DNA from 2 places in the Lapillicoccus sp. genome. Region 1 is predicted to be linked to the other one. Evidence: riboswitches for the same ligand, from Rfam matches in the RefSeq annotation. Region 1 holds a riboswitch; the other holds the start of a gene.
What was found. Region 1 has a riboswitch for S-adenosylmethionine ahead of ACLL9L_RS11515 (bifunctional o-acetylhomoserine/o-acetylserine sulfhydrylase). Riboswitches for the same ligand answer to the same signal wherever they lie in the genome.

Region 1 (10,517 bases):
AGGCTCTGCGGGCGAAGCGCTCAAGGACCTCGAGCGTGCCTATCCGGTGGCAATGCGCCTGCTCGACGACGCATATGCCGCGGGCGTCGGGCGCGGGGCCCTGCGCACCTTCGGGGGCCGCCGGATTGCTCTCGGGGCCACCCTCGCGGCGGGCGAGCCGAGCGGTCCCCCGGTCGACGGGGCCGAGGCACAGGCCGTCGACTCCGCGCGGGGACGCTTCGCGCGCAACGCCGTCATCCAGGGCTCGGCAGCCGAGCTCTTCAAGGCATGGGCCGCGACGGTCCGCCACGCGGTGGCCCCCTCGGGCGCCGAGATCGTCCTCTGCCTGCACGACGAGCTGCTGGTCCACGCCCCGGAGTCGTCCGCCGCGGAGGTCCGGCGTCTCGTCGTCTCGTCCCTAACCGCCAGTGCCCGCCGGTGGACGGGCAGCGACCGGGTGCGGTTCGTGGTGGACACGAGCGTCATCCACCGCTGGTCCGAGGCCAAGGGGTGACGCCGCCAGCAACCCGGGGCTGACGTGTCCAGCAACCCGGGGCTGACCCGGGCCCCGAGGTCAGGTCGAGGGCTGGTCATCCGGGCCGGTGGGGCCGCTCGTCCCCGTGCCGTCCTCGGTGGCGTCCCTGGAGACATCCGTGGTGACGTCCTTGAGGAAGGCCTCCAGCTCAGCGCCGATCTCGTCCGCCGACGGCAGTTCGGAGATCTCGGTGGCGAGCAGGCTGGGCCGCTCCCGGCCCTGCATGAAGGTGTCGTACTGGCGCTCGAGGGCCTCCACGACGGTGGCGACCTCGTCCGAGCCCGCGATCTCGCGGTTGATCTCGGCGCGGTTGAGCCCGGCCGCGGCCGCGAGGTCGTCCGAGCCGAGGTTGAGCCCGGTGGCCCCGGCGACAGCGGCGAGGCCGGCGAGCGCCGCGTCGGCGAACTCCGCCTGGGCGAGGTAGTGGGGGACGTGGACAGCGAACCCCAGGGCGTCGCGGCCGCTCTCACCGAGACGCAGCTCGAGCAGGGAGCTGAGGCTGCCGGGCACCTGCACGGCACCGAAGACGGCCTCGTGGTCGGTGATGAGCCGGGGGTTGGTCGCGTGCGCGGTCAAACCGATCGGGCGGGTGTGCGGGACCGCCATGGGGATGCCGTGGACGCTGACAGTCAGCTCGACACCGAGGATGCTGATCAGGCCCGTGATGGCCTCGATGACGCGTTCCCACTGGTAGTCGGGCTCGGCGCCCGAGAGCAGCAGGAAGGGGTGGCCGTCCTTGTCGAGCATGCGGTAGAGCAGCAGCGACGGGTCGGCATAGCTCGTGTAGCGGTCCCGGTCGAAGGTCATCATCGGGCGCCGCCCCCGGTAGTCCAGGAGCTGGTCGATGTCGAAGGAGGCGAGCACGGTGTGGTCGTGGCTGCCGAGGAGGTGGTCGGTCAGCACCTGCTGGGTGCGACCTGCGTCGATGAACCCGCCGAGCGCGACGAGCAGGACGGAGGCCCGGGCCGACGCCGGGTCGATCGTGGTGTCGGTCTCGAAACGGTAGAGCGCCGATGGGTCCTGCACGGTGGGCCTTCCTCGTCCTCGGAACATCTCGTCGGAGGGAACCATCGTCCCTCATGGGGCTCAACGCCGTCGGGGGGCCAGTGATTCCGGTCCGCCGGGATCAGGTTGCACCCGCAGGAGCACTCAGTCCCGCTCGATTGCGTCGATGGCGCGCTGGACCCGCTTCCCCGAGACCGGGTATGCCGTGCCGAGGGTCTGCGCGAAGAGGGAGATGCGCAGCTCCTCGAGCATCCAGCCGATCGCCACGACGTCGTCGCTCGCCCGCTGGGCGGGGCGCAGCGTCGCCAGCAGAGTGGCATACGCGTGCTCCGCCGTGAGCACCTCCTCGGCTGCGCGGGAGTCACGGGCGAGGTCCGCGGGGGCGCGGTCGAGCCGGTGCAGGACCGCGCGCAGATAGCGGTCGAGGTCGCCGAGGCGCGAGAAGCCCGTGTCCGCGACGAACCCGGGCCGGATCAGCTCGGCGAGCTGGGCCCGGACGTCGGTGACCAGAGGGGTGAGGGCCGGGGCGGCCATGGCGTCGAGCCGGCGGACCACCTGGAGGTGCCTGGCCAGGACCGGCTCCACCAGGGCGACGACCTGCACGACCTTGGCCGCGACGTGGGTCCGGACGGCCGCCAGCGCTGCGGCGAAGTCCTCCGGGGTGCGCACCTCGTGGTCGATGCGCTCCGCGGCGATGGCGTCGACGGCTGCCGCCAGACAGTCGTCGAGCAGCTTCGGCACCGACCCGTGGGGGTTGTGCCCGAGCGCGAGCTTCTGGGTGTTCGAGAGGCGGCCCAGCACCTGCTTCCAGGGCGGCGACGTCCCGAGGATGAGCAGCCTGCGGACGCCGACCCGGTGCTCCGCTGTCGCCTCCGAGCGCGTGGGGAGGATCCGCAGCGACACCGAGTCGCGGTCGTCGACGAGGGCCGGGAAGCCCAGGACCGTGCGACCGCCCTGTGATGTCGAGGTGAAGTCGTGGGGGACTTCCCCGATCGTCCACTCCCGCAGGCCCTTTCGCTCGACGGCCGCGCCGGCGAAGGCCACCTGTTGGCGGACCTGGGGCGCGGCGGCGTCCCGCACCGACTCGAGGTCCTGTCCCTTCACGAGGGCGCGGCCACGCGGGTCCTCGACCGTGAAGGTCAGCCGCAGGTGGGGCGGCACCCGGTTCACGTCCCAGTCCCCCGGCGCGATGACGACACCGTGCGTCTCGCGCAGCACCCGGCCGAGCACCGCGGTCAACGGCCCGTCGTCGGGACCGAGACCACGCGAGGCGAGCTCGCGGGTCGCGGCCGCCGCGTGCTCGGGCGCGGGGACGAGCAGGCGGCGGGTGACCTTGGGCAGCGACCGGATCAGTGCGGTGACGAGGTCCTCGCGCAACCCGGGCACCTGCCAGTCGAAGCCGTCCGCGCCCACCCGGTTGAGGACCTCGACGGGGACGTGGACCGTCACGCCGTCGTCCGCGGTGCCCGGTTCGAACTGGTAGGTGACCGACAGCTCGAGGTCGCCCTGACGCCAGGTCGACGGATAGTCGTCCCGGTTGACCCGCCCGGCGGTGTCACTGACGAGGAGGTCCTCGGTGAAGGTCAGCAGCTGCGGATCGCGGCGGGACGCCTTCTTCCACCACGAGTCGAAGTGCCGTCCGGAGACGACGTCGGCCGGGATCCGGGTCTCGTAGAACTGCACCAGCGTCTCGTCGTCGACGAGGATGTCGCGTCGTCGGGTGCGCGCCTCGAGCTCCGACAGGCGCGTCACGAGCGCGGCGTTGTCGTGGAAGAAGCGGTGGCGGGTCGTCCAGTCGCCCTCGACGAGAGCCCGCCGGATGAAGAGGTCGCGGGCCTCCTCGGGGTTCACCGCGGCATACCCGACCGTCCTCGCGACGACGAGCGGCACGCCGTAGAGCGTGACCCGCTCGGTCGCGACGGCGCTGCCCTGCTTCGCCGACCAGCGCGGCTCGGAGTAGGACCGCTTCACGAGGTGCTCGCCGAGCTCCTCCGCCCAGAGCGGGTCGATCCGCGCCGTGGTGCGCGCCCAGAGGCGGCTGGTCTCGACGAGCTCCCCGGCCATGACGACCTGGGGCTGCTTGCGAAAGAGGCTGGAGCCCGGTGAGATGCCGAAGCGCGCGCCGCGAGCGCCGAGGTAGTCGCGCTTCACCTCATCGCGCACCCCGACGTGCGACAGCAGCCCCGAGAGCAGGGCGCGGTGGATCGCGTCGAGGTCGGGCGCGTCGGCGCCGGTGCCGGTGCTGGGGTCCAACCCGGCCTGCCTGCACGCCTGCCGCAGCTGCTGGTGCAGGTCCTGCCACTCCCGGATCCGCAGGTAGTGGAGGAACTCACCCTTGCACATCCGGCGAAAAGCACTGCCGGACAACAGGTCCTGGGATTCCTTGAGATGGCGCCAGAGGTTGAGGTAGGCGACGAAGTCGGAGTGCTCGTCGGCGAAGCGCTTGTGGGCGGCGTTGGCGAGCTCCTGCTTCTCGAGCGGTCTCTCGCGTGGGTCCTGGATGCTCATGGCGGCGACGATGACCAGCACCTCGCGCAGGCAGCCGAGCCGGTCCGCCTCGATGACCATCCGCGCGAGGCGCGGGTCGAGCGGCAGCAGGGCGATCTGTCGCCCGTATGCCGTGAGCCTGCGCCGGCTCCTCGGGTCACCCTCCACCTCCTGCTCGAAGGCCCGCAGCTCCTCCAAGAGCCGGACGCCGTCGGAGATCTGCCGCGAGTCCGGCGGGTCGACGAACGGGAAGCGTGCGACGTCGCCGAGCCCGAGGGTCGTCATCTGGAGGATCACCGAGGCGAGGTTGGTGCGCAGGATCTCGGGGTCGGTGAACTCCGGTCGGGCGGCGTAGTCCTCCTCGGAGTAGAGCCGGATGCAGATCCCCTCGGCGACCCGGCCGCACCGGCCGGCCCGCTGGTTGGCGCTGGCCCGGCTGATCGCCTCGATCGGGAGGCGCTGCACCTTGGTCCGCTGGCTGTAGCGCGAGATGCGGGCGGTGCCGGTGTCGATGACGTAGCGGATGCCCGGGACGGTCAGCGACGTCTCGGCGACGTTGGTGGACAGGACGACCCGCCGCCCGGCGTGGCGGGAGAAGACGCGGTGCTGCTCGGCGGCGGAGAGTCGACCGAAGAGTGGCAGGATCTCGGTCTGCGGCAGGCCCAGGGCCGCCAGCGCGTCGGCGGCGTCGCGGATCTCCCGCTCGCCCGAGAGGAAGACGAGGATGTCGCCCTCGCGGTTCTCGGTCCACAGCTCCTCGACGGCCTCGGTGATCCCGGTGACCTGGTCGCGCTCGTCGTCCGGGGTGTCACCGGACAGCGGCCGGTAGCGGACCTCGACGGGGTAGGTGCGACCCGACACCTCGACGACTGGGGCGGGCTTGCCTTGGCTGGAGAAGTGCTCCGCGAAGCGCTGGGGGTCGATCGTCGCCGACGTGATGATGACCTTGAGGTCCGGCCGTCGCGGCAGCAGCTGGCGCAGGTAGCCGATGATGAAGTCGATGTTGAGGCTGCGTTCGTGGGCCTCGTCGATGATGATCGTGTCGTAGCGGCGCAGCTCGCGGTCGCGCTGCATCTCGGCCAGCAGGATGCCGTCGGTCATCACCTTGACGAGGGTGTCCCGGCTCGACTGGTCGGTGAAGCGCACCTGGTAGCCGATGGCCTGGCCGAGCTCGACGCCTAGCTCCTCAGAGATCCGCTCGGCGACGGCCCGCGACGCGATCCGTCGGGGCTGGGTGTGCCCAATCATGCCGGCGAGACCGCGGCCGAGCTCGAGGCAGATCTTGGGGATCTGGGTCGTCTTGCCGGATCCGGTCTCCCCGGCGATGACCACGACCTGGTGGTCGCGGATGGCGGCGGCGATGTCGTCGCGCCGCTCGACGACGGGCAGGTTGTCCGGGTAGACGATGGCCGGGACGAGGCTGCGGCGGTGCTCGATGCGGGCGGCGTCGGCGGCCGGGTCGCGCGGCGCCCTGGGCCGGCCCGGCTGTGGACGGCGCGGGGAGCGCCGACGCGGGTTCCGGGCACGCTCGGGGCGTTCGACGTGCTCCGGGGACATGGGTCTCAGGATAGGTGGCCGCGGCCGGGCCGACGGACGGGACCGACCGCCCGGGATCCGGCGGAAGGTCCCATTTGGGCGGTGGCTCCCGTCGTTCGTTCCCGTCGTTCGTCCCCCTGGGTGGCTCAGTCGCGCCACGCCCCGCGCGTGTACTGCGCCGGCCAGCCTGCCTCGTCCGGCGCCACACCGAGCTCGTGGGCCGCGCGCAGGGGCCACGACGGCTCCCGCAGGGCCGCCCGGGCGAGGAGGACGACGTCGGCCTCACCGTTGGCGACGACCTTCTCGGCCTGCTCCGGCTCGGTGATGAGGCCGACCGCCCCGGTGGGCACGCCCGCACCGTCACGCACCCCGGCGGCGAGGTGCACCTGATAGCCGGGACCGACCGGGATCGACGCGGGCGCGTTCCCCCCGGAGGAGACGTCGACGAGGTCGACGCCGTGCTCGCGCAGCAGCCCCGAGAGCCGGGTGCTCTGCTCGAGGTCCCAGCCGCCGTCGACCCAGTCCGTGCCCGAGATGCGCACCAGCACCGGCATCGAGTCGGGCACCGTGGCCCGGACGGCGTCGACGGTCTCGAGCAGCATCCGGATGCGGCCCTCGAACGAGCCGCCGTAGTCGTCCTCGCGCCGGTTGGACAGTGGCGAGAGGAACTGGTGCAACAGGTATCCGTGGGCCGCGTGCAGCTCGACGGTGTCGAAGCCCGCCTCGACGGCGCGGCCGGCCGCAGCGGCGAAGGCCTGCACGACGTCGTGGATCTCCCCGGTGGTCATCGCCTGCGGCGCCACGTATCCGTCGAACGCGACGTCGGACGGGCCGAGCGTGGGCCAGCCGCCGTCGGCCGCCGGGACGGTGCCGGCGGCGTCGGCCCAGGGCCGGTAGGTCGAGCCCTTGCGGCCGGCGTGCGCGAGCTGGACGCCGATCGGGGCGCCCTGCGCGTGCACGAAGTCCACGATCCGTCCCCACGCCTGCGCCTGTGTGTCGTTCCAGAGGCCGGCGTCCTGCGGCGAGATCCGTCCGTCGGCCGTGACCGCGGACGCCTCGGTGAGGATCAGGCCGAAGCCGCCGGTCGCCCGGGCGCCGAGGTGCACGAGGTGCCAGGTGTCGGGGACGCCGTCCGTCGCGGAGTACTGGCACATCGGCGCGAGCCAGACCCGGTTCCGCACCGTCAGGGACCGCAGGGTCAGGGGCTCGAACAGCTTCGACATGGATGGTTCTCCTCGCACTCGGATGGACGAGGGGTCCAACCTCACCGACCGCCGCGGTGTTCCCGCCCCGCTGCGGTGTTCCCGGCCCGCAGCGGTGGTCGCCCGGCATACCGAGGAGGAGGTATGCCGGGTGCCCACCGCGGCTGGTCAGTCCACCTTGGCGGCGGTGAAGCCCTGCTCGAGGTCGGCGAGGATGTCGTCGATGTGCTCGATCCCGACGGCGAGGCGCACGAGGCCCGGCGTGACCCCGGCCGAGAGCCGGTCCGCGTCGCTGCCCTGGGAGTGCGTCGTCGACGCAGGGTGGATCGCCAGCGAGCGCACGTCACCGATGTTGGCGACGTGGCTGTGCAGGGTGAGTCCCTCGACGAACCGCTGGCCCGCCTCGATGCCTCCGACGATCTCGAAGGCGAGGACGGCGCCGGCGCCCCGGGGGACGTACTTCTGCGCCAGTGCGTGGTTCGGGTCGCCCTCGAGGGAGGCCCAGACGACCTTCTCGACCTGGGCGTGGCCCTGGAGGTGGGCAGCGACCTTGTGAGTGTTCTCGAGGTGGCGGTCCATCCGCAGGCTCAGCGTCTCGATGCCCTGGGCGATGAGGAAGGCGTTGAACGGCGAGACCGCCGAGCCGAGGTCGCGCAGGAGCTGGACGCGGGCCTTGAGGATGAAGGCGAGGTTCGCACCGAGCGCACTGCCGACGCCGAGGTCCCGGCCGAAGACGAGCCCGTGGTAGCTCTCGTCCGGGGTGTTGTAGTTGGGGAACTTCTCCGGGTCCTTGGCGAAGTCGAAGGTGCCGCCGTCGACGATGACTCCGGCGATCGACGTGCCGTGGCCGCCGAGGTACTTCGTCGCCGAGTGGAGGACGACGTCGGCGCCCCACTCGAGAGGGCGCAGGAGATAGGGCGTCGCGATGGTGTTGTCGACGACGAGTGGCACCCCGACCTCGTGGGCCGCGGCGGCAACGGCCTCGATGTCGAGGATCTCGGACTTGGGGTTGGCGATGGTCTCGCCGTAGAAGAGCTTGGTGTTGGGGCGGACCGCAGCCTTCCACGACGCGATGTCGGCCGCGTCCTCGACGAAGGTCACCTCGATGCCGAACTTAGGCAGCGTGTGCTTGAGCAGGTTGAAGGTCCCGCCGTAGAGCGCGGGGCTGGCGACGACGTGGTCCCCGGCCTCGGCGATGTTGAGGATCGCGATCGTCTCCGCGGCCTGTCCGGACGCGACCAGGAGCGCGCCGACGCCGCCCTCGAGGGACGCGACCCGCTGCTCGACCGCGTCCTGCGTCGGGTTCATGATGCGGGTGTAGATGTTGCCGAACTCCCTGAGGGCAAACAGGTTCGCCGCGTGCTCGGTGCTCTTGAAGACGTAGGACGTCGTCTGGTAGATCGGCAGCGCGCGCGCCCCGGTCGTCGGGTCGGGCTCCTGTCCGACGTGGATCTGGCGCGTTTCGAAGGACCAGCTGGGGGTGTCGCTCATGGTGGGCTTCCTCGCTCGCACTTGCCGCGAGCCGGGTGGCTCGGGGCCAGGTCCTCACCCGGGGCACCCCACCGCGGTTGGAGGGTTGCCGGTCAGCAAGCCGGGGCTGTGCGCTGACACTCATGACCTGGGACGAGATTAGCGACCACCGACCGGATCGCGGAACGCGTGTCTCTGGATGCGGACACCGTGGCGCTGGTGCGCCCCAGCGCCCGCCGGACGACGTGGGACACTCAGGTCACCGCGCTGTGCAGACAAGGGGACGTACCGTGACCGATCTTCCCAACGACCCGACCGCTCCCCCGGACCAGCCGCAGTGGTCCGAGACGGTGTCCGAGCGTCAGACCCACGACGACGTGCTCCAATCGGACCCGACAGCGAACAACGACGTGCTCGGGTCTGATCCCACGGCCAACGACGGCGGGCACCAGGCTTCGGGGTCGCCGTCCGCCGCGCCTGCACCCCGGGTGGCCCGGCCCGGCGTCACCGTCCGGCCCCCGACCCGCCCGCCTACCGGCCTGCCGAGCGGTCCGCCGAGCGCCTGGCAGGGCCAGTCCGGACAGCAGGGACAGTTCGGCCAGCAGGGCCAGTCAGGCCAGCAGGGCCAGTCAGGTCAGTACGGCCCGCCTGCCGGTCCACCGGGCCAGCCCAACCCCGACGGCCTCCCCGGGCCGTTCGGTCAGCAGGACCAGCCCAGGCACTTCGGTCAGCAGGGCCAGCCCGGGCAGTTCGGTCAGCAGGGCTTCGGCGCCGGCGAGCAGCCCTGGCAGGGACAGTCCGGTCCTGGCCGGGCCGGTCAGGCAGCGTCGACTCCCGCAGGTCCGGTGGGTCCCGGCAGTGGCAGCTTCCGGTGGTGGTGGGCGGTGGTGCTGGTGGTCCTCGTCGTGGCCGTCGTCGCGTTCCTCGGTGCCAGGGTGCTCGCGCCGAGGGCCGCCCCGACTCCCACCATCACGCGGACGACATCGGCACCGTTCTCCCCCTCCTGAGAAAACACGTCAGGATGGGGGCATGACCCTCCACGCCGATGACTACCAGGCCGCCCGCAACCGCTACACGCAGCTGCCCTACCGACGGACCGGGGCCAGCGGCCTCGACCTGCCCGCCGTCTCCCTCGGGCTCTGGCACAACTTCGGGGACGACGCCGTGCTCGAGAACCAGCGCGCCATCCTGCGGCGGGCCTTCGACCTCGGGGTCACCCACTTCGACCTCGCCAACAACTATGGACCGCCCTACGGCTCGGCCGAGCGCAACTTCGGCACGATCTTCGCCGAGGACTTCCGCCGATACCGTGACGAGCTGATCATCAGCAGCAAGGCCGGCTACGACATGTGGCCCGGCCCCTACGGTCAGGGCGGCGGCTCTCGCAAGTACCTCCTGTCCTCACTCGACCAGTCGCTGAGCAGGATGGGCCTCGACTACGTCGACATCTTCTACAGCCACCGGTTCGACGAGACGACGCCCCTCGAGGAGACGATGGGCGCGCTCGACACCGCGGTGCGCCAGGGCAAGGCGCTCTACGTCGGCATCTCGTCCTACTCGGGTCCACGCACCCAGGAGGCCGTCGAGATCCTCCGCCAGATGGGCACACCGCTGCTCATCCACCAGCCCTCCTACTCGATGCTCAACCGCTGGGTCGAGGAGGACCTCCTCGACGTCCTCGGGGTCAACGGCGTCGGGTGCATCGCCTTCTCTCCGCTGGCGCAGGGCATGCTGACGGACAAGTACCTCAAGGGGGTTCCGGCCAACTCCCGCGCGGCACAAGGGAAGTCACTTGACCCCAAGCTCCTCTCCGAGGAGGCGCTCAAGCACGTCAAGTCCCTCAACCGGCTTGCCGGGACGCGTGGTCAGTCCCTCGCCCAGATGGCTCTCGCGTGGGCGCTGCGCGACCCCCGGGTCACGTCGGTCCTCGTCGGCGCGTCCAGCGTGGCCCAGCTCGAGGCCAACCTCGCAGCCACCGACAACCTCGAGTTCACCGAGGCCGAGCTGAGCAAGATCGACAAGTACGCCGTCGACGCCGGCATCAACCTCTGGAGCACCTCCTCCAGCCACTGACCGCACCGCGTATGCCGTGCGTCCGCCAACCCAGCCCGGGTTGCCGGCCGCACGGCATACCGCTCAGAGCAGCGAGCCCGGGTCGTCGGGGACGTCGACCGCGTGCCGCTGCAGCGTCTCGAGGGGGACCACCGCGAGCGCACTCGAGTGGGTGCTCGCTAGCACCACCGGAGCCGCCACCCCGTCGCGATGGGCCTGGAGCCACCGCGCGGCGACGACGCACCAGCGGT
Region 2 (10,517 bases), on a different contig from region 1:
GCACGAGCCAGGACCGCAGTCAGCGCGGCGACGTTGCCGTACAGGCAGCCGACGATGAAGAGGGTTGTCGCGGTGCGCTGCGAGGGGATCGCTAGGTCCTCCGGCCGGTAACGGTAGGACATCGGACAGGATCGCCCAGGAACAGCCATGATGTGCTCCTTGCTCAGCCGTTCAATTGGCCCAACACACGGAAAGCCATGCAACGTCGGCGGTCTCGAGGACGCCCTGAGACCGTCCTCCAACACTGTAGGACGCGCCCGCGCTCGAGAGCAGTCCCCTTCACATCCAGCGCTGCAGCGATCGCGCCCGAGACGACGCCCGGTGTGGGCCAGCAGCGCTCCTTCGTCCGAGCGTCTCCGTGCGGCTGTTCTGGCTCAGAGGCGGGGTTCACAGTCCCAAGATCAACCCAGGATCGACCCCCTGTCGCCAACCCCGTCGGCCCCTGCCCCAAGGCCGTCGTTCCCCTCTGCACGAGCCACCATGCCCGCTAGTCACGTCGACGTCGGCACGTCCACCACTGACCGTCCACTATTCAGCATGTCGGGACGCTTGCGTCCCCACATGCACCCACGTCGTCGGGCGCCACGGAGACGCGTCACCTCATCTGCGCGTCTCCTCACGTGCGGGGGTCAGTCCCGGCCGGTGAGACTCCACGCGTCCTCGCTGCCCTCGTCGCCGTCGACCTCGTCGTGGCCCTCCGGCGCGAGGGAGTCCTTCGTCGTCCACCGACTCGTCGGAGCCGGGACCGGGGCCCGGGCGTCAGGAGCCTGATCGTCGAACGGGTCGTCCTCGTCCCCCGAGGGCACGGACGTGCCCACCGCGGCACCCGGGACTGCGCCGAACGCCGCCGCCGAGGTGGGGATGTCGTCTCCGCGCAGGAGGGCGAGAGTGGCGTCGAGGTCGTCGGCCTTGACGAGGACGTCCCGGGCCTTGGACCCCTCGGACGGGCCGACGACGCCGCGTGACTCGAGCAGGTCCATCAGTCGGCCGGCCTTGGCGAAGCCGACCCGCAGCTTGCGCTGGAGCATCGACGTCGAGCCGAACTGGGTCGTGACGACGAGCTCGGTCGCCTGGAGGAGGACGTCGAGGTCGTCGCCGATGTCGTCCTCCATCTTCTTCTGCGGGGCGACGACGGTGACGTCGTCGCGGTAGGTCGGCTTCAGCTGCTGGGTCACGCTTCTGACGACGGCGTTGACCTCGGACTCGGTCACCCAGGCGCCCTGGACGCGCATCGGCTTGTTGGTGCCCATCGGCAGGAAGAGCGCGTCACCCTGGCCGATGAGCTTCTCGGCGCCGGGCTGGTCGAGGACGACCCGGGAGTCGGCGAGCGAGGACGTCGCGAACGCCATCCGCGACGGGACGTTGGCCTTGATCAGGCCGGTGACGACGTCCACGGACGGGCGCTGCGTCGCGAGGACGAGGTGGATGCCGGCGGCCCGGGCGAGCTGGGTGATCCGGACGATCGACTCCTCGACGTCCCGCGGCGCCACCATCATCAGGTCGGCGAGCTCGTCGACGATGACGAGCAGGTAGGGGTAGGGCGCGATGACCCGCTCGGACCCGGGCAGCGGCTTCACCTTGCCGGCACGCACCGCCTTGTTGAAGTCGTCGACGTGCTTGTAGCCGAACGCCGCGAGGTCGTCGTAGCGGGTGTCCATCTCGCGCACCACCCAGGCCAGGGCCTCGGCGGCCTTCTTGGGGCTGGTGATGATCGGGGTGATGAGGTGCGGAATGCCCTCGTATGCCGTGAGCTCGACCCGCTTCGGGTCGACAAGGACCATCCGGACCTCGTCCGGCGTGGACCGCATGAGGACCGACGTGATCATGGCGTTGACGAAGGCCGACTTGCCCGCCCCGGTCGCTCCCGCGACGAGCAGGTGCGGCATCTTCGCGAGGTTGGCGATGACGTAGCCGCCCTCGACGTCCTTGCCCACGCCGATGACCATCGGGTGCTCGTTGTTGCGGGCGGTCTGGCTGCGCAGGACGTCGCCGAGGGACACGGTCTCGCGGTCGGTGTTGGGGATCTCGATGCCGATCGCGGACTTGCCGGGGATCGGGCTCAGGATGCGCACGTCAGCCGAGGCAACGGCATACGCGATGTTCTTGGAGAGGGCGGTGACCCGCTCGACTTTCGTGGCGGGGCCGAGCTCCACCTCGTAGCGTGTGACCGTCGGCCCACGGGTGAAGCCGGTGACCTGCGCGTCGATCTCGAACTGGTCGAAGACCTCCGTCAACTTCTCGACGACGTGGTCGTTGGCGACGCTGCGGGTCCGGTGCGGCGCCCCCGGCGCCAGGAGGGCGTGGTCGGGCAGCGTGTAGGCGATGTCGCCGGTCAGCGAGAGCTGCTCGACCCGTTGCGGCAGCGAGGTGGTGGGAGGCGCGACGAGACTCTCCTTGGGTCCTACGTCGGCCACGCCGTCGGATCCTGGGGCGAGGACGCCCGGGGCGGTCGGCCTCTTCTGCCCGGGGCGCAGCCGCTTGCCGTCGGCGCCCACCGGGGTGACGACCGCGGCCTGCTCGAAGGCCTCGTCGCCGGTGAGCCCGTCGCCGAGCCGGTCGCCGCCGTCGGGGTCTGAGGCCCGGGCCGCCGCATCCTTGGTGTCCTTTGTCGGCGTCCCGTGGTGCAGGAGGCGGTCCCGCAGCTCGCGGGCGCGGTCCGGGATGTGGCGCACCGGGGTGGCCGTGATGACGAGGATCCCGAAGAACCCCAGCATCAGCAGGATCACCAGGGCGCCGTAGCTCGAGACGGCTGCGGCCAGCGGGCTCGACGCGAGGAACCCGATGATCCCGCCGGCAGCGCGCATCGCGTCGGCCCCGCCTGGCGGGTTGGGGATGCCGTCGGCGAGGTGCGCGATGCCGCTGGCGGCGAAGGTCAGCGCCGTGGTGCCCACGCCGATGCGGTTCGTCGCAGCGGAGTCCTGCGGGGCACGCAGCAGGCGAAGGCCGAGGACGAGGAGCACCAGGGGCAGGGCGTAGGCGACGCGGCCGAGGGTGCCGGCGACGATCGCGTGGATGGCGTCGCCGACGACGCCCTGGACGTTCCACCACTCCCGTGCCGCGACGATGACCGCCAGCCCGATGAGGGTGAACCCGATCCCGTCCCGGCGGTGCTCCGGCTCGAGCTCCCGGGCCGACGTACCGACGCGGCGGACGGCTCCCCCGGCGAGGTGGGAGACGCCCATCCACGTGCTGCGGACGGCGCGCAGCGGCAGGGGCAGACCACCGGACCGCGCCTTCGAGGACTGCCTGGGAGCGGGCTTGCGCGGGGCCGGCCGCCCGTCCCGCCCGGAGGCCGGACGCGACGAGGTGCCGCGTGAGCCGTTGGGGCGCGCGGTGGCCGAGCGAGCCGAGGTGGAGCGCGCAGAGGTGGGGGACGGACGTGACGCCATGGTCCGAACCGTACGGGAAAGTCACCTGAGAAACACGCGTCACACGCGTGACAGTCGTTCGGTATGGCGTTGGGGTCTGGCCGTTGGGGTCATGGCCCCGTCTCAGCTGACGAGAGGCGCGTCTCTGGTGATGGACAGACGTGGAGACCCTTCGCTATGTTGACGGCCAAGGTCATGAGTGCCAGCGCACAGCCCCGGCTTGCTGGCCAGCAACCCTCCTCCGCGGTGGGGTGCTCCGGGTGACGACCTGGCCTCCCGCCAGGACCGGTGCGAGGCAAGCGCGGATCTGCTGCACCAGCAGGTCCTTGGACCCGCCCGGAGCGCCCCAATGTCGATTGCCAGCACGGACAGCACCGTTTCCCCCCGGCACACGAAGGCCCCGAGCCGGTTGCACGTGGTCCGCCCCTCCACGGCACCGGCCGGGACGGCAACCGTGCCGCGCACCGTCGCGGACGGCCTCCCGGTGCCGACCCTGGGCGGGACCGTCGACTACGCCAACTTCGACCACGCCGCCTCCACCCCCGCGCTCGTCAGCGTCAAGGCTGCCGTGGACGCCGCGCTGCGGACCTACTCGTCCGTCCACCGCGGCAACGGTTTCGCGAGCAAGGTCACGAGCGCGTGGTACGAAGAAGCCCGGGCCGAGGTCGGGTCCTTCGTCGGCGTGCGCGCCGCCGACACGGTGATCTTCACCCGCAACACGACCGACTCGTTCAACCTGCTCGCGCGCGCCCTCCCCCGTGACACCACGGTCTTCGTCTTCGAGACCGAGCACCACTCGACGTTGCTGCCGTGGGGGGCCTCACGGACCGTGAGCCTGCCCGTGCCCGCCTCCATCGAGCAGGCCCTGGACGACCTCACCGCGGCGCTGCAGCAGGCGTCGACCTGCAACCGTCTGGTGGTCGTGGCCGGTGCCTCCAACGTCACCGGTGAGCTGTGGCCGCTGGAGGAGATCGTCCGGATCGCCCGCCGGCACGGGGCCCGGGTCGCCATCGACGCTGCCCAGCTGGCGCCGCACCGGCCCATCGACATCGAGACCACGGGCGTCGACTACGTCGCCTTCTCGGGTCACAAGCTCTACGCACCTTTCGGGGCAGGTGTGCTCGCCGGCCGGGCCGACTGGCTGGACGCCGCCGATCCCTACCTGCGCGGTGGCGGCGCGACGGTCAGGGTCACGGCCACGCCAGCCACGCCGGCCACCTGGACCACCGGAGCCGCCCGCCACGAGGGCGGCAGTCCGAATGTCATTGGCGCCATCGCCCTGGCTGCGGCGTGCGCGGCGTTCTCCGCGAACCACTCGGCCATCGAGGCCCACGAGGAGTCGCTCCTCGCCCGGCTACGCCACGGCCTCGCGGCCGTCCCCGGCATCGACACGTGGTCGATCTTCGGAGAGACCCACGACCGGGTCGCGGTCGTGGCGTTCACGATCGAGCGGCTCGACTCCTCCCTCGTCTCGGCGATCCTGTCTGCCGAGCACGGCATCGGGGTGCGCGACGGCAAGTTCTGCGCGCACATCCTCGTCGACGAGCTCCTCGAGGACCCGTGGGGCGAGGTGCCGGCGACGGCGGTCCGGATCAGCATCGGCCTGAGCAACACCGCCGAGCACGTCGACCGGCTCCTGGGCGCCCTCGTCGAGCTGGCGGCCCATGGCCCGCAGCGGCAGTACGTCCGCACGGAGCAGGGCTGGCTCCCGGCCGGCGACACCCGCGAGCTGAGCCTGCCCCGCCCCTGGTGACGGTCGGAACGGTCACCCTGGCCCACGTCAACGTGACGGGCACCTCACACGGTTTGTTGACCGCGCCCTGACGCTCCTCGAACACTCGGCGGGGATGCTCGATCCAGCGCGCGGACCCCGTCCGGGCCCATCGACGAAGGAGAACGACCGTGTGGAAAAAGGCAACGACCGGCGCAGTTCTGGCAGCAGCCCTGCTCGGCACGGCGGGGGTCGCGATGGCCTCGGCCGAGGGCACGACACCCGCTCCGGGCAGCACGACCGCCGCGGCGGGGACCCCGACCGGCGGCGCGGCGTCCCCGAAGGACGGCACGAAGCACCGCGGAGCGGAGCGCGGCGAGAGAGGCGGCTTCGGCAAGGGCGTCCAGCACGCCCAGTGGGTCGCCAAGGACAAGGCCGGAGCATTCGTCACCCACGACGCGATCACCGGTGAGGTCACGGCGGCATCGGCCACCTCCGTCACGGTCAAGGCCGAGGACGGCGTCAGCCTCACCTTCGCAGTCACCGCCGACACCACGATCCGGCTGCGGCCCGCCGCCACCAGGCCCGCAGACAAGCCGGCTGCCAAACCTGGTGAGAGCAAGCCCGGTGACACCCCCGCAGCAAAGGGCAGGGCGGGCACGAGCACCGACCTCAAGGTCGGCCAGCACGCCACCGTCAGCGGGACCGGCACGGACGCGTTGACCGCCGCCCACGTCGGCGTCCGGACCGGCTGACCCGCCAGTCCGCCATCACGGGCCACGGAGAGTGGCCCGGACTGCCGCGTGGTCGGCGCCGTCGATGCTGTCGGTGCCGGCCACGACGACGGTGGGCGGTCATCGCTCAGCCAGCATTCGGTATGCCGGGCGCGCACTCCGGGCCTGACGTCGCCCGCCAGGACCATCGTCTCCACGCCTGGGCGTGACGCGACCGAACGGTGTACCGCAGGCTCTGGTCAAGGACGAGCACCACCACGCTGAGGACGGCTCCGGCGAGCGCGAGGCGACGGAAACGGCATACGAGGGCAGACGTGGTGACCAGCACCGTGGCCGCGCCGACGTCGCCCGCGGAGCACGGTCGGTCAGGCCTCGATGACGACCGGGATGATCATCGGACGGCGCTTGATCTTGCCCCCGACCCAGCCGCCGATGGTCCGGCGGATGATCTGCTGCAGCTGGTACTCGTCGCGGACACCGTTGCCGGTCGCCTCCGCGAGCGCCTGCTCGATGCGCGGGATGACCTGGTCGAAGACGGTCTGGTCCTCGGCGAACCCGCGGGCCGTGATCTCCGGTCCGGCGGCGATCTTGCCCGTGGCCGCGTCGATGACGACGATGCAGGTGATGAAGCCCTCGTCACGCAGGATCCGGCGGTCCTTGAGCAGCGTCTCCGTGGTCTCACCGACCGACGAGCCGTCCACGTAGATGTAGCCGCAGGAGACCTCCCCGACGATGGCGGCCCGACCGTCGACGAGGTCGATGACGCTGCCGTCCTGGGCGATGACGACGCGCTCGCGAGGCACCCCGGTCTGGATCGCTAGCTCGGCGTTCGCGACGAGGTGGCGGTACTCGCCGTGGACCGGCATGACGTTGCGTGGCTTGACGATGTTGTAGCAGTAGATCAGCTCGCCGGCGCTGGCGTGGCCCGAGACGTGGACCTTGGCGTTGCCCTTGTGGACGACGTTGGCGCCGAGCATCATCAGGCCGTTGATGACCCGGTAGACGGCGTTCTCGTTGCCGGGGATGAGGGAGCTGGCCAGCAGGACGGTGTCGCCCCTGCCGACCTCGATGCGGTGGTCGCGGTTGGCCATCCGGGACAGCGCGGCCATCGGCTCGCCCTGGCTGCCGGTGCAGATCAGGACGACCTCGTCGTCGGGCAGGTTGTCGAGCTTCCTGACGTCGATGAGCACGCCGTCAGGCACGTGGAGGTAGCCGAGGTCGGCCGCGATCCCCATGTTGCGGATCATCGACCGGCCGACCATGGCGACCTTGCGGCCGGCCTTCTCGGCCGCGTCGAGGACCTGCTGGACCCGGTGCACGTGGGAGGAGAAGCAGGCGACGATGATCCGTCGCTCCGCATGGCGGAAGACCTTGTCGATGGCCGGGGCGATCTCCCTCTCCGGCGTGGTGAAGCCGGGGACCTCGGCGTTCGTCGAGTCGGTGAGGAAGAGGTCGACGCCCTCCTCGCCGAGGCGGGCGAAGGCGCGCAGGTCGGTGAGGCGGTTGTCCAGCGGCAGCTGGTCCATCTTGAAGTCACCGGTGTGCAGCAGCGTGCCCGCCGGAGTGCGGACGAAAACTGCGAGCGCGTCGGGGATCGAGTGGTTGACCGCGACGAACTCGAGGTCGAAGGCGCCCAGCTTCTCGCGCTGCCCCTCCCTGACGGTGAGGGTGTAGGGCTTGATCCGGTGCTCCTTGAGCTTCGCCTCGACGAGGGCGAGCGTCAGCTGCGAGCCGATGAGGGGGATGTCGGGCTTGCGCCGGAGCAGGAACGGGACCGCCCCGATGTGGTCCTCGTGCCCGTGGGTGAGCACGATGGCCTCGACGTCGTCGAGCCGGCCGTCGAGGTACTCGAAGTCCGGGAGGATCAGGTCGATGCCGGGGTGGTGGTCCTCGGGGAAGAGGACGCCGCAGTCGATGATGAGCAGCCGGCCCCCGGTCTCGATGACGGTCATGTTGCGGCCCACCTCACCGAGCCCGCCCAGGGCGACGACTCGTAGGCCGTTCGGCGCGAGGGCTGGGGGAGGAGTCAGCTCGGGGGTGACGACGGTCAACTGATTCCTGACGTGGAGAGGGCCTGGCGGAGGGCGGTGAGGTGCTCGGGTGGTGACTCGAGCAGTGGCAGGCGCACGGCGGCGGAGTCGATGACCCCGAGCTCCTTCAGTGCGGCCTTGGCCATGATCGCGCCCTGGGAGGTGTTCATGACCGCATCGACGATGGGGATCACCCTGCGGTGGAGGGCGATGGCCGCCGGCAGGTCCCCGGCGTCGACGGCGGCGAGCATCGCGGCATACTCCGTGCCGGCGACGTGTGTCGTGACGCCGACGTAGCCGACCGCTCCCTGCGCGAGGTGCGCGAGGGTGAGGACGTCGTCGCCGGAATACCAGAGCAGGTCGGTGGCGTCGAGGACGTGCGTGGCTGCCCACAGGTCGCCCTTGGCGTCCTTGACCGCGGCGATGCGGGGGTGGTCGGCGAGCCGGATGAGCGTCTCGCTGGCGATGGCGGTCCCGGTGCGACCGGGGATGTCGTAGAGCATGACGGGCAGGTCGGTCGCGTCGGCCACGGCGGTGAAGTGCGCGTGCAGGCCGTCCTGGGTCGGACGGTTGTAGTACGGCGTGACGACCAGCAGGCCGTGCGCGCCGGCCGCGGCCGCCGCCCGGGCCGAGGCGATCGTGTGGGCAGTGTCGTTGGAGCCGACCCCGGCCACCACCTTGGCGTGGTCGCCGACGGCCTCGAGGACCGCCTCGAGGATGGCGACCTTCTCCTCGTCCGAGGTCGTCGGGGACTCTCCCGTGGTGCCGTTGACGACGATGCCGTCGTGGCCGTGGTCGAGCAGGTGGAGCGCCAGCTGCCGGAGTCCGTCGAGGTCGAGGGCGCCGTCGGGCCGCATCGGGGTGGCGATGGCCGTCAGGGCGCGACCGAACGGCGGCGTCGGGCTCATGGTCTCAGGCTATCGCCCTCGCGGCTCGGTGGGATGCGGTGGGCCAGGGAGGCGGTGGGCGCTGCGTTACCGTGGCCAGCGTGCGCCAGTACCTCGAGCTCCTCGACCACGTCCTCACCACCGGCGTCGAGAAGGGCGACCGCACCGGCACCGGCACGCTGAGCGTGTTCGGCTACCAGATGCGGTTCGACCTCGCCGAGGGGTTCCCCGCCATCACGACCAAGAAGCTGCACCTGCGCTCGATCATCGGCGAGCTGCTGTGGTTCCTGCGCGGCGACACCAACGTCCGCTGGCTGCAGGAGCGCGGCATCTCGATCTGGGACGACTGGGCGGACGCCGAGGGCGAGCTCGGTCCCGTCTACGGCTACCAGTGGCGCTCCTGGCCGACGCCGGACGGAGGGCGGATCGACCAGATCGCCAGGGTCATCGACGCGATCCGGACCAACCCCGACTCGCGCCGCCACCTCGTCTCGGCCTGGAACGTCGCGGACCTCGACGACATGGCGCTGCCGCCGTGCCACACGATGTTCCAGTTCTACGTCACGCCGGCGACCCCGCAGCGGCGGGCGCGCCTCTCCTGCCAGCTCTACCAGCGGTCGGCCGACATCTTCCTCGGCGTCCCCTTCAACATCGCGTCCTACGCCCTGCTGACGCTGATGGTCGCCCAGATCTGTGATCTGGAGCCGGGTGAGTTCGTCCACACCCTCGGCGACGCACACCTCTACCTCAACCACCTCGACCAGGCCCGGCTCCAGCTAACGCGTGAGCCGTTCCCCCTCCCGCAGATGAAGATCGCGTCCGGCCGGGCGATCGACGAGTTCGACCTCGGGGACTTCGAGCTCGTCGGCTACGAGGCGCACCCCTCGATCAAGGCACCGATCGCCGTATGACCGCCCTGACCCTCATCGCCGCGGTCGGCCGCAACGGTGTCATCGGCGCCGACAACGAGATGCCCTGGCACCTGCCGGAGGACTATGCGTTCTTCAAGCGGACGACGATGGGCCACGTGATGATCATGGGGCGCAAGACGTTCGACTCGATCGGTCGGGCGCTGCCCGGTCGGCGGACGATCGTCATCACCCGCCAGCCGGACTGGGCCCACGCGGACGTGGAGACGGCCCACTCGTTGACGGACGCGCTCAGCCTGGCGGGGCCCGCCGATGAGGTTTTCGTCTGCGGCGGCGGGCAGGTCTATGTCGAGGCGATGCCGTTTGCCCGTCGGCTGCTGATCACCGAGGTCGACCAGGAGCCTTCGGGCGACGTCGTGTTCCCGGTCATCGAGCCGGCGCTGTGGCGGGAGACAGGTCGAGAGCCTCGGGACGGCTTCTCGTGGGTGGCCTATGAGCGCGCCTGAGGTCGAGCGCCCGGCGCTCGCCCTGGTGGCCTTCCGCGTGTATGCCGCGTCGCTCGGCTGGGGGATGTTGGCCGGGGCCGTCTCGGGATCCCTCTACCTCGCACTGAGCGTGGCGCTCCACGGGGGTCTCACCGGCTCTGACGGGGTGGGGTTGCTCTTCGGGGCCGCCTACGGCGCTCCCATCGGGTTCCTCGCGGGCGCTGTCCTCGGGATCGGCGCGGTGCTGGGGACGCTGTTCGGCGCCCGCTCCGGATCGCTCCGGCGGGCGGCGTGGTCCGCGCGGTTCGGCTATCTCGTCGCGGCCGCCCTCGTCCTGATCGGATGGCGGTTTGGTGTCGGCAGTGGCAGCGACCGCTGGTCCGAGTGGTCGCTCGTCACCGTGATAGCGCTGGCGCTCGCATTCGGCGCCTGG

Region 2: another riboswitch for S-adenosylmethionine. It lies ahead of ACLL9L_RS11640 (aminotransferase class V-fold PLP-dependent enzyme); the one in region 1 lies ahead of ACLL9L_RS11515 (bifunctional o-acetylhomoserine/o-acetylserine sulfhydrylase).

Annotation. Positions count from the first base shown of each region.
Region 1 is NZ_JBKJPP010000130.1:23,365-33,881, reverse strand. Features, by position in the region: gene ACLL9L_RS11535 (DNA polymerase) at 1-493, shown strand, start outside; gene ACLL9L_RS11530 (PAC2 family protein) at 554-1,540, opposite strand; gene hrpA (ATP-dependent RNA helicase HrpA) at 1,664-5,563, opposite strand; gene ACLL9L_RS11520 (NADH:flavin oxidoreductase/NADH oxidase) at 5,689-6,765, opposite strand; gene ACLL9L_RS11515 (bifunctional o-acetylhomoserine/o-acetylserine sulfhydrylase) at 6,913-8,235, opposite strand; SAM riboswitch class IV at 8,248-8,363, opposite strand; gene ACLL9L_RS11510 (hypothetical protein) at 8,505-9,221, shown strand; gene mgrA (L-glyceraldehyde 3-phosphate reductase) at 9,244-10,287, shown strand; gene ACLL9L_RS11500 (DUF2237 family protein) at 10,351-10,517, opposite strand, start outside.
Region 2 is NZ_JBKJPP010000132.1:3,003-13,519, forward strand. Features, by position in the region: gene ACLL9L_RS11630 (metallophosphoesterase family protein) at 1-149, opposite strand, end outside; gene ACLL9L_RS11635 (DNA translocase FtsK 4TM domain-containing protein) at 630-3,389, opposite strand; SAM riboswitch class IV at 3,560-3,676, shown strand; gene ACLL9L_RS11640 (aminotransferase class V-fold PLP-dependent enzyme) at 3,718-5,121, shown strand; gene ACLL9L_RS11645 (hypothetical protein) at 5,271-5,834, shown strand; gene ACLL9L_RS11650 (ribonuclease J) at 6,179-7,864, opposite strand; gene dapA (4-hydroxy-tetrahydrodipicolinate synthase) at 7,861-8,751, opposite strand; gene ACLL9L_RS11660 (thymidylate synthase) at 8,832-9,641, shown strand; gene ACLL9L_RS11665 (dihydrofolate reductase) at 9,638-10,105, shown strand; gene ACLL9L_RS11670 (hypothetical protein) at 10,092-10,517, shown strand, end outside.